Regions from separate parts of the Exiguobacterium sp. s189 genome, predicted to be linked through region 3. Evidence: riboswitches for the same ligand, from Rfam matches in the RefSeq annotation. Region 3 holds a riboswitch; each other region holds the start of a gene.
What was found. A riboswitch is a leader RNA that binds a small molecule or an ion and turns the genes downstream of it on or off. The one in region 3 is predicted to bind S-adenosylmethionine.
Positions count from the first base shown of each region.

Region 1: linked by a shared signal. The riboswitch ahead of KNO99_RS05720 (methionine ABC transporter ATP-binding protein) and the one ahead of KNO99_RS01855 (2,3-diketo-5-methylthiopentyl-1-phosphate enolase) in region 3 are both predicted to bind S-adenosylmethionine.
Region 2: linked by a shared signal. The riboswitch ahead of KNO99_RS12245 (aminotransferase class I/II-fold pyridoxal phosphate-dependent enzyme) and the one ahead of KNO99_RS01855 (2,3-diketo-5-methylthiopentyl-1-phosphate enolase) in region 3 are both predicted to bind S-adenosylmethionine.

Region 1 is NZ_JACSKM010000003.1:198,633-201,912, reverse strand. It holds gene KNO99_RS05730 (MetQ/NlpA family ABC transporter substrate-binding protein) at 1-31, opposite strand, end outside; gene KNO99_RS05725 (methionine ABC transporter permease) at 62-724, opposite strand; gene KNO99_RS05720 (methionine ABC transporter ATP-binding protein) at 714-1,742, opposite strand; SAM riboswitch class I at 1,820-1,926, opposite strand; gene KNO99_RS05715 (thioredoxin family protein) at 2,376-2,633, opposite strand; gene KNO99_RS05710 (PTS sugar transporter subunit IIC) at 2,811-3,280, shown strand, end outside.
Region 2 is NZ_JACSKM010000010.1:44,522-47,801, reverse strand. It holds gene KNO99_RS12245 (aminotransferase class I/II-fold pyridoxal phosphate-dependent enzyme) at 1-1,152, opposite strand, end outside; SAM riboswitch class I at 1,231-1,330, opposite strand; gene KNO99_RS12240 (AI-2E family transporter) at 1,488-2,588, shown strand; gene KNO99_RS12235 (MDR family MFS transporter) at 2,858-3,280, shown strand, end outside.
Region 3 is NZ_JACSKM010000001.1:366,587-369,866, reverse strand. It holds gene KNO99_RS01860 (2-hydroxy-3-keto-5-methylthiopentenyl-1-phosphate phosphatase) at 1-116, opposite strand, end outside; gene KNO99_RS01855 (2,3-diketo-5-methylthiopentyl-1-phosphate enolase) at 113-1,267, opposite strand; SAM riboswitch class I at 1,338-1,439, opposite strand; SAM riboswitch class I at 1,645-1,747, shown strand; gene mtnK (S-methyl-5-thioribose kinase) at 1,830-2,981, shown strand; gene mtnA (S-methyl-5-thioribose-1-phosphate isomerase) at 2,978-3,280, shown strand, end outside.

The DNA.
Region 1 (3,280 bases), on a different contig from region 3:
TCAATCCGAGTACTGTTTTCCAAGTTTTCATTATGAATCCCTCCAAATGGTGTATGTGTAATTAAGCTGAACGTTTATCAATTTTTGTGACGAGTCGGTCACCGATGAACTGGATGACGAACACGATGATCAAGATGAGCACCGTCGCCACGAACGTGACGTCGTTTTGTGAGCGTTGGAACCCTTCCAAGAAGGCCAAGTTCCCGAGTCCGCCGCCTCCGACGACACCGGCCATCGCCGTATAACCGACGATTGCCACAATGGTCACCGTGAGTCCTGAAACGATTGCCGGAAGAGCTTCCGGAATCAACACTTTATAAATGATTTGCCATTTCGTCGCGCCCATCGATTCCGCTGCCTCGATGACACCGCGGTCGACTTCACGAAGGGCAAGTTCGACCATACGGGCGTAGAACGGTGCAGCTCCGATGATGAGTGCCGGAAGCGCCGCCGTCGAACCGAGCATGGTACCGAGCAGGAACAACGTGAATGGGATGAGTAAGATGATTAAGATGATGAACGGGATCGAACGGAACACGTTGACGATCGCGCTGACGAAGACGTAAATTGGACGATTCTTCAATAATAGCGATTCGTTTGTAATATAAAGAATCAAACCTAAAGCGAGTCCGATCACAAACGTCGCGACACCTGCGACGAGCGTCATGTATAACGTCTCCCATGTCTGTTCCATCATGATTTGCCAGTCTACGTTAGGAAACATCGCTTTCCACCTCCACTTCTACTGATTGCGAACGAATCGACGCGATGGCGCGTTCGATTTCTCGTGCTTCCCCAATCAATTGGATGAATAGCGTGCCGAGCGCACCGACTTGTGACTGAGTCACGTTACCGCCGATGATGTTGAATCCGATGTCGTGCGTCTTAAGGACGTCAGATAAAATCGGCTGTTCTGCCGTTTCGTTCAAGAATTTCAATTTGACGATTTGCCCACTCGGATAGCGTGCTTTCAAATGTTCGAACGTGAGCGACAGATCGTCGACCGCCCCGATTTGCTTGACGAATTCTTTTGTGATCGGCTGCTCCGGATGTTGGAACACGTCAGAGACTTGACCTGTCTCAACGACTTTCCCTGCCTCCATCACGGCGACGCGATGACAAATCTTTTGGATGACGTGCATCTCATGCGTGATGAGGACGATTGTCAATCCGAGTTTCTTATTGATGCTGACGAGCAGTTCAAGAATCGAATCCGTCGTCTTCGGGTCGAGCGCGCTTGTCGCTTCGTCACAGAGGAGCACCTCTGGATTTGTAGCGAGCGCGCGGGCAATCCCGACTCGCTGTTTTTGACCGCCCGATAATTGTGACGGATAGCTGTCTTCGCGACCTGATAGTCCGACGAGCTCGACGAGTTCTTGAACCCGACGCTTCCGCTCACTTGCCGGAACCCCGATCAATTCGAGTGGGAAGCTGATGTTTTCTGCGACCGTGCGCGACCACAGAAGGTTAAAGTGCTGGAAGACCATCGAGACGTTTTTGCGAACCCCTCGTAATTCTTTCGGGCTGAGCTTCGTGAGCTCACTCCCGGCGACCTCGATTTCACCGCTAGACGGTGATTCGAGGCGGTTGAGCAATCGGATGAGCGTCGACTTCCCCGCCCCCGAATATCCGATTATTCCAAAAATTTCACCGCGATCAATCGTTAGTGATACATCATCGACCGCCTGGACACGACCATTCTTCGTATCGAACCATTTGGCGACGTTTCGTAATTGAATCAATACATTCCCCTCCTGACAACAAAAAAAGCGCGCACGTTTGAGCAAACGTGCGCACTTTATCGTACGGACAACGATTGCTCTCATCTCTCAAGGTTTCTCACCTTGCTGGAATTAGCACCATTTCGGATTGCTCCGCGGTTGCTGGGCGTCATAGGGCCAGTCCCTCAGCCTCTCTTGATAAGAGTGTTGTGTATTCGATTAGCTTTATCATAGCGACAGCTTTTTCTGCTGTCAAATCATTTTTCAAAAAAATCAAAAAAAGGTGCCGTCCGAGGACGACACAGAACGTAGCACCTTGAGTCACGGAAGGACAGCCCATAGATGAAAATCTTTTGCCCGTTCAAGATTTACATCCTTATATGGGGGAAATTCACCAATCATCACTCGATCTTGACTTGGACCGTGCGATTATACGGAACGTCTTTCTTCGCTTGATTTTTTTGGGGGACAATCGAAGGGAAGACTAACGTGTATTCGTATAAAGGTAGCAGCGGCTTCACCAAAACGTCTTGATGTCGGGAATATCGCGTCCTATTTTGTGTTCAAGTAAGATGTTGTAATGAATATACCATTCGTGAACTTTCTGTGTCAACTGATTATTTAAAATTTTCAGATTATTCTAATGTTCCTCTCTCACTTCACGAAAGAGAGGACGTGTTGCACGTTTTGAAAGGCATAAAGACGATCCCGAACCTCGCCATTTTCAAGCTTTAAGAGTGCTGGGACACTCATCACCTGATAAGCTTCAAGCTCTTTTGGGATATAGTTCGCATCGCGCTTTTCAATCCGAATTTCAGGGTCGACCGCCTCGACGACCGTCAACATTTTCTCCGCGACAGCGCATGTACCACACATTGGCGCGTATATATATAAGAATCCGTCTGTAATCATTTTTCTCACCTCTCCTGTCATTATAATGGTCGTTCGAGTTCCATTCAAAAATCGTGCTTTCGTGAAATTTCAGAATTTTTCAATGATTCTCTTGACTCTTTTGTCGGATAGGAATAATATGGGTTCTAACTTTATCGCTTTTGTACATAACAGCAAAGAAGAAGGACAGGTGAATGAATGATGACGGAACAGGCAACAGGTACGACAAAGCAATTTACGATGAACGTCTTAAACGGTCTCAGTATGGCGATTCTGATCGCCCTCATCCCGAGCGCGCTGCTCGGTGAACTCACGAAAGCTATACTCCCTTATTTTCCGTCTCTTCAATTTATATTGGATGCGACGACGATTGCGATGCGCCTCCTCCCGGCCATTATCGGTCTTGCCGTCGCGATGCAGTTCGGGCGATCGATTTTAGAGGCTGGAACGATTGCCATCGCAACCTATGTCGGCAGTGGCGCCGTTCGAATTAACGAAGGTGCGTTCGTGATGGCCGGAATCGGTGACGTGATCACAGCCGGTGTGACCGCTGCGATCGCTACGATTCTTGTCATGAAGCTCGCTCCCCACTTGAAGACGTATACGGTCATCGTCATGCCGATGACAGTCATTGTCGTCGCAGGCGGCATCGGTGCCTTCTTATTGAC
Region 2 (3,280 bases), on a different contig from region 3:
TGCAAACAGTCTCTCAATCCGTTCTACCGCTTCATCAATCTTCTGTTCAGACGATACGAGACCGAAACGGATGTGGTGCTCTCCCTCTGTTCCGAAGAAGTAGCCTGGTGTGACGGCGACTCCCGCCTCGTGGAGTAACTTTTTCGAGAACGATTTTGCATCCCCCTCAGGTACTTTCGCCCATACAAAGAACGAACCCTTCGGTGCCTCAATCTCCCACCCCGCCCGGCGTAATCCATTAATCAATCGGTTTCGTCTTGTTTCGTAAAGTGAGGCTAGGTCATCACGCAAGTCTCGCGGGGATTCTAACGCCACAATCGCTGCCTCTTGAATGGCTGAGAAGACAGACACGTGGACATGATCTTGATACGTGTTGATGGCTTCGATGATATCGGCATTCCCGACCGCGAACGCGACACGCCACCCCGACATATTGAACGCCTTCGACATCGTGTATACTTCAATTCCAATTTCTTTCGCACCATCTGCCTGAAGGAAGCTCGGGGGAACATAACCGTCGAACCCAATGCTTCCATAAGCGAAATCGTGGACGACCATCACATCATGCTTCTTCGCAAACGCGACGGTTTCTTCAAAGAATGCCGGCGTCGCAACAGCCCCAGTCGGATTGCTCGGGTAGTTCAAATACATGAGTTTCGCGTGGGACGGGTCGAGTGTTGAATAGTCCGGAAGAAAGCCATGTTCCTCTTTTAACGTCAAATCGATGATTTCCGCACCAGCCAGACGCGCCCCCGAGATGTAATCCGGGTAACCCGGGTTCGGGAGTAAAATCCCGTCACCCGGTTCGAGAAGACATTGTGGGAGTGTGATCAAACCTGATTTGCTACCGATCAAGATCGCGACTTCTCGTTCCGGATCGAGTTCGACACCATATTCACGAGAGTAAAATGATGCGACCGCTTCTTTCAATCGGGTCTGTCCTCGAAATGGACCGTATTGGTGTGTGGTCGGGTCCGTGATGGCACGTTCGAGCGCCTCACAGATTGGAGCGGGCGTCGGTAAATCGGGTGTCCCTTGCCCGAGTCGGATGACGCTCTTCCCGCTTGCCTCTACCGCTGCGACCTCTTCTGCTAATCCGACGAAGTGTTGCGTCGGTAAGGATTTTAATAATTGTGAACGTCTGTCTGCCATGATTCTTCCTCCTGATACGAAAAAACACCCCTTTCTGAGGAAAGGGGTGCTCAATACAGACGTATGTAGTCAACCACCTTCCCATCTCTCAAGGTCACCTTGCTGGAATTAGCACAGTATTTTGCAATCTGTTGCTGAAGCTTCATCGGGCCAGTCCCTCCGCTTCTCTTGATAGAAAGTGTTATTCGCTATGTAATTTTTGTATGTTCCTAAGTTAACCAGACATTTCCAACGGTGTCAAACATTTTTTCAAAGTGAACATCTATTGAATCCTTTTCAAAAAACATTCATAGTAAAAGAGTAGAAAAATTATATTTGTATGAGGGGATAGAGCATTGGAGCTTAATCGTCAACTTATTTGGAAACTCAGTGTGATCGGTCTGATTTTACTCGTCTTATGGCGGGTCATCAGTGAACCGGATACCATCTCACGTGTTTTGCAGTACACGTTTCAGTTACTGACCCCAATCATCATGGGGATTGCCATCGCTTTATTACTTAACACCGTACTCTCTTATATTGAAGAACGGTTCCATTTGAAGCGATATCAAGGTCTGCTCATCGTCTATATCACGTTTATCGGGATTTTAGCAATCTCGGTCGTCACGTTGTTCCCGCGGATCTACTCGAGTCTTTCATCACTCATCGAGGAGTTACCCGTCTACATCCGTCAAATCGATGCGTTCTTAGGTGATGTAAACAATTACCTGAAAGACTATAACGCGACGATCGCCCAGGCGATTGATTTTGCACGCTTCGAGGATCGTTATTCCGGATGGGTCGAGACGGCCGTCCTCTCTTCTGTCAGTTATGTCTCTAGTTTCACGATGACATTGATCAACTTCTTAATCGGGATTGTCATCTCCATCTATCTGTTAAAGGACAAAGAAGTCTTCGCTCGCATGTTCAAACGCCTTCTCTACGCGCTCTTACCAGTGGGCACTGCGAAGACGACAATCGATATCTTTCAGGAGATGGACTACATTTTTAAACGATACATCATCGGTAAATCACTCGATTGTCTGATCATCGGTGTTCTCGCTGTCATCGGACTCTTAATCATCGGGGCTCCATACGCGTTACTTCTTGGTGTCATCGTCGGTGTGCTCAATTTTATCCCATACGTCGGTCCGCTATTAGGGATGATTCCAGCGTTTATCATCACTTACTTTTATGATCCGTTCACCGCCGTATTGGTGCTCTTGTTCATCTTCTTGTTGCAACAATTTGACGGATTGTGGCTCGGACCGAAGATTTTGGGCGACAGCGTCGGAATCACTCCATTTTGGGTCATCACATCGATTATCATCGGAGGAAGTCTATTTGGTCTCGTCGGCATGTTTGTGAGTGTTCCGATTACGGCGATGATTCAAGTGGTCTTGTCTAGACTGATTGATTATCGTTTAAACCGAAAAAATTTAAATGAATTACTCTAAATCCTCCCACTAATTTGTTGACACATTGATGAAATGTGTCATACAGTTGAAGAGAAGAACAACAATTAACAGAAAGGAGAGGTTCCCATGTCAGTAGTATCTTCGAAACCATTCATTCAAGTTCATACTGATTGGCAGGCACCTCTTCGATTGATTCATATCTAAGATGCCTGCCTAACTAGGCATGCATAAACAACGTGGGACGTCGTATGCCTTCATGCATATGACGTCCCTTTTGTGTCTAAAATTAAATAAAGCAGGTGACCTGTATGTTTCAATCACTCAAGCAACTCGACCGCAACATTTGGATACGTTTCTTAGGAGAAACGATCACGGGAATCATGATGTTCATGATTGCCCCATTCTTAGTCCTTTATTATAGTGACCAGTTAGACAGCTATCTTCAAGTCGGAATCATCATGGCGACGGGACCGATCATGGCGCTCCTCGGCTCGATGATTGGGGGACGGCTTGCTGATCTATACGGACGCAAACCAATTATGATGATCGCCATCGTTGGTGACGCGCTCGCTCTCATCGGTTTTGCGTTCGCCGACTCGTTTTGGCCGTTGCTCTTACTCAATGCCATGCTCGGCTTGACCAATTCATTGTTCCACCCCGCTGCCAGTGCAATGGTCGCTGATGTCACGGAACCCGAGCACATGAACGAGGCGTTCGGTCTCTTACGAATG
Region 3 (3,280 bases):
AAAACACCATCTTTGAGTTCGACCCATTCAGGTGGGGCGAAGCGTCGCATCAACGCGATGATGTTATCTTCTTCCGTGATGGTCCCGTCGAAGTCACAGATGATGTGCGTACTCATCGCGCACCCCACGCATTTAGCGCAGTCGATAACGCATCGGTCTCGCTCGTTTTACCGATTGCCTGATCGATTGCTTGGCGGAATGCCCTCGCACCGGCAACCGCACCGTCGGGATGCCCATGAATCCCACCGCCTGCATTGATGACGACATCCGTTCCGAAGTCACGAATCAAATCCGGAACGAGTCCTGGGTGAATCCCGGCAGACGGGACCGTCAGAATCGGTTTCGTCCAATGGGATTCCGTCGCATACGTTTGAATCTGTTGTGTTTCGTCTTTCGGTGTCGAGAGTGAACCATATGGCGACGGGAAGAGCGTCAAGTCCGCCCCGGCGAGTCGAATCAGTTTCCCGAAAAGGAGGGAATGACGAATCGATCCGGTCAACGCTCCCGCGAAAGCGGGATGTGCCAAAATCGGGACGTGAATCTCAGGATCTTTGGCGAGCTCTCGTAATGCGTCGAGCCCGTACGTATACACATTGAACAACAGTGCGGTCGCGCCCGCTTCGATCAAACGTTTTGCCTGATCGCGTAAGGTGAAAACGGGTCCGCTCAACGTGACGGCGTATAGAACGGAACGACCCGTCAGTTCTTGATGTTCTTGAATGATTGATGCTCCGATTCGAGCCCGTTCGATCGATGGGGTGAGCGGGTTGTCATATAAAATCTCATCGTCTTTCACGAGATCGATGCCACCTGTAAACTGGTCACGAAGTTGTGTCGCCAAAAAATTAAGGTCACGCCCGATGACGCCTTTGAAGATGCTCATGGCGAGCGGTCGGTCGTGTACGCGAAGGATGTCGCGGACACCTTCGACTCCGAATGCGGCACCCGGAAAGTCCGATTCGAGCTCGTCTGGGAGCGTTAGGTCGACAAGTTGGACGCTTGGGTCGAGCGACAGCTTTCCGAATGTCGTCGTCAGAATGGACGAAAAGTCCGGCGTCACATTATGTAGCGGGTAACGAATCGAGAAACGACTCGTCGTTTCCTGTTGGAAGGTATCGATGACCTCACCGCGGAACGCCTGTAGTTGATGCTGCTCGAGATGGTTCAATTCGGTCCATGTCCCGACAGTCAGCTCATGTGCGATTTTTTCAGCCACGCGTTCGACGTGATCGGTATGTTTGATTTCATAAGTAGCGATGATTCCCATAAGTTCCTCCTTTCAGGTCAAACAAAAAATGACCTCTTGGCTTGGCAAGAGGTCATTCGAAAACAATGAACTCTTATCTCTCAGCGATAGCTGCAAGAATTAGCACCGTGCCATCTCTGGTCGGTTGCTGCGACATCATCGGGCTTGTCCCTCCGTCTGCTCTTGATAAGAATAGTTGTGAAGTTGTGAAATTTAATTGAATTTTTACATAGAATCGCTCACTCGTCAATTCCTTTTTTTGAGAAAAAAAGTTTGAAAATAATGTTTCTATATATGCGTGTCAAAAATAGGGAGTCGACCGAAAATAGAGGATTGACAACTAGCGTGCCTAGTCCGTAATATTCGTCTCAACACGTCAAACACAATTACATCATTTACTCTTATCGCGAGTTGGCAGAGGGAATTGGCCCTACGACGCCGCAGCAACCGACCATTTGGCACGGTGCTACATCCACCAGACATATGTCTGAAAGATGAGAGGAACAACCAATTTGGGTGTGCCTCTTTCTCGCGGAGAAAGGGGCTTTTTTCATGCATAGATTCAAGAAAGGGGAAAATCATCATGGCTTATGAGGCGTTTACAGAACAAAGTGTCGTCGAACACGTTCGACAGTTGGGGTTACTAGAAGAGGGGATTGCAGAATGTGAGGAAATCGGAGATGGAAATTTAAATCTCGTCTTTCGCATTCGTCAAGGAGAAACGTCATTAATCGTGAAACAGGCGTTGCCGTACGCAAAAGTCGTTGGAGAGAGCTGGCCGCTCACGCTTGACCGTTCGTGGATCGAACAACTGGCACTCCGTGAGTTTTCAAAAGTCGTACCACAATTCGTACCAGATGTACTCGGTAGCGACCGTGAACTCGCCTATACGATTTTAGAAGATTTGTCAGCGTTTGAAATCGTCCGGACGGGTTTCCTAAAAGGAGAGAGCTATCCGAATTTGGCGCGTCACGTCGGTACATTCCTCGGGGAAACGTTGTTTGCGACATCTGACTATGCGAAAGGACCGCTCGCCAAGAAACAAATCGAAAAAGAGTATTACAATCCAGAGCTATGCGATATCACAGAAAAACTGATCTTCACTGATCCGTATCGTGATGCAGAATCGAATCAAATCGAAACGGCTCTTCGTTTAGACGTGGAGCAGCTTTGGTCAGACCTCGCCTTGAAAATTGAAGTGACGAAATTGAAGGTCGGGTTCGTGACTAAACACGAAGCGTTGCTACATGGGGATTTACATACAGGAAGCATTTTTGCGACGCGTCAAGAAACGAAAATCATCGATCCTGAGTTTGCGTTTTACGGCCCATTCGGTTTTGACATCGGTCAAATCATCGCTCACTTGGTGTTCTCGACATATGCGCATCCGTTGAAGCGGTTCGAACGCTTCACAGAAGTGCTCACTGTTTGGGAGACGTTCGAGAAAACGTTCCGTACACGCTTCACACAGGCAGTCGAGCCGTTCAACACGGTAGGTTTCGTGGATGAACTGTTGCCATCGATTTTAAGTGATGCCATCGGCTACGCAGGCTGCGAATTGATTCGGCGGACGGCCGGTCTAGCGGGCGTCGCCGACTTAGAGACATTGCCGGATGACCTGCGCATCGAACGGAAACGTCATGCCCTAGAACTTGGCACGCGTCTCATCAAACAGCGTCATCAGATTCAATCCATCGATCAGCTGATTCCAGTCCTATCGGAGGTGCGGGTATGAGTGTGCAAAGCATACATTTCGATGCCGACACGGAAGTGTTGACGATTTTAGATCAGACACAGTTGCCGCAAGAAGAGCGCTATGTCGAAGTGATAACGCTCGAACAGGCCGAACAGGCGATCAAATCGCTTCAAGTTCGGGGAGCACCGGCCATCGCTTACTTTGGGGCGTTCGTCCTCGCGAAAGAGGCATCACGTCTCCAGGACAATTTATATTTTCACCGCCAATTGGACCAGGTCGGCCAACGGTTGATTGCGACAAGACCAACAGCGGTCAACTTACAACATGTCATCGAATCA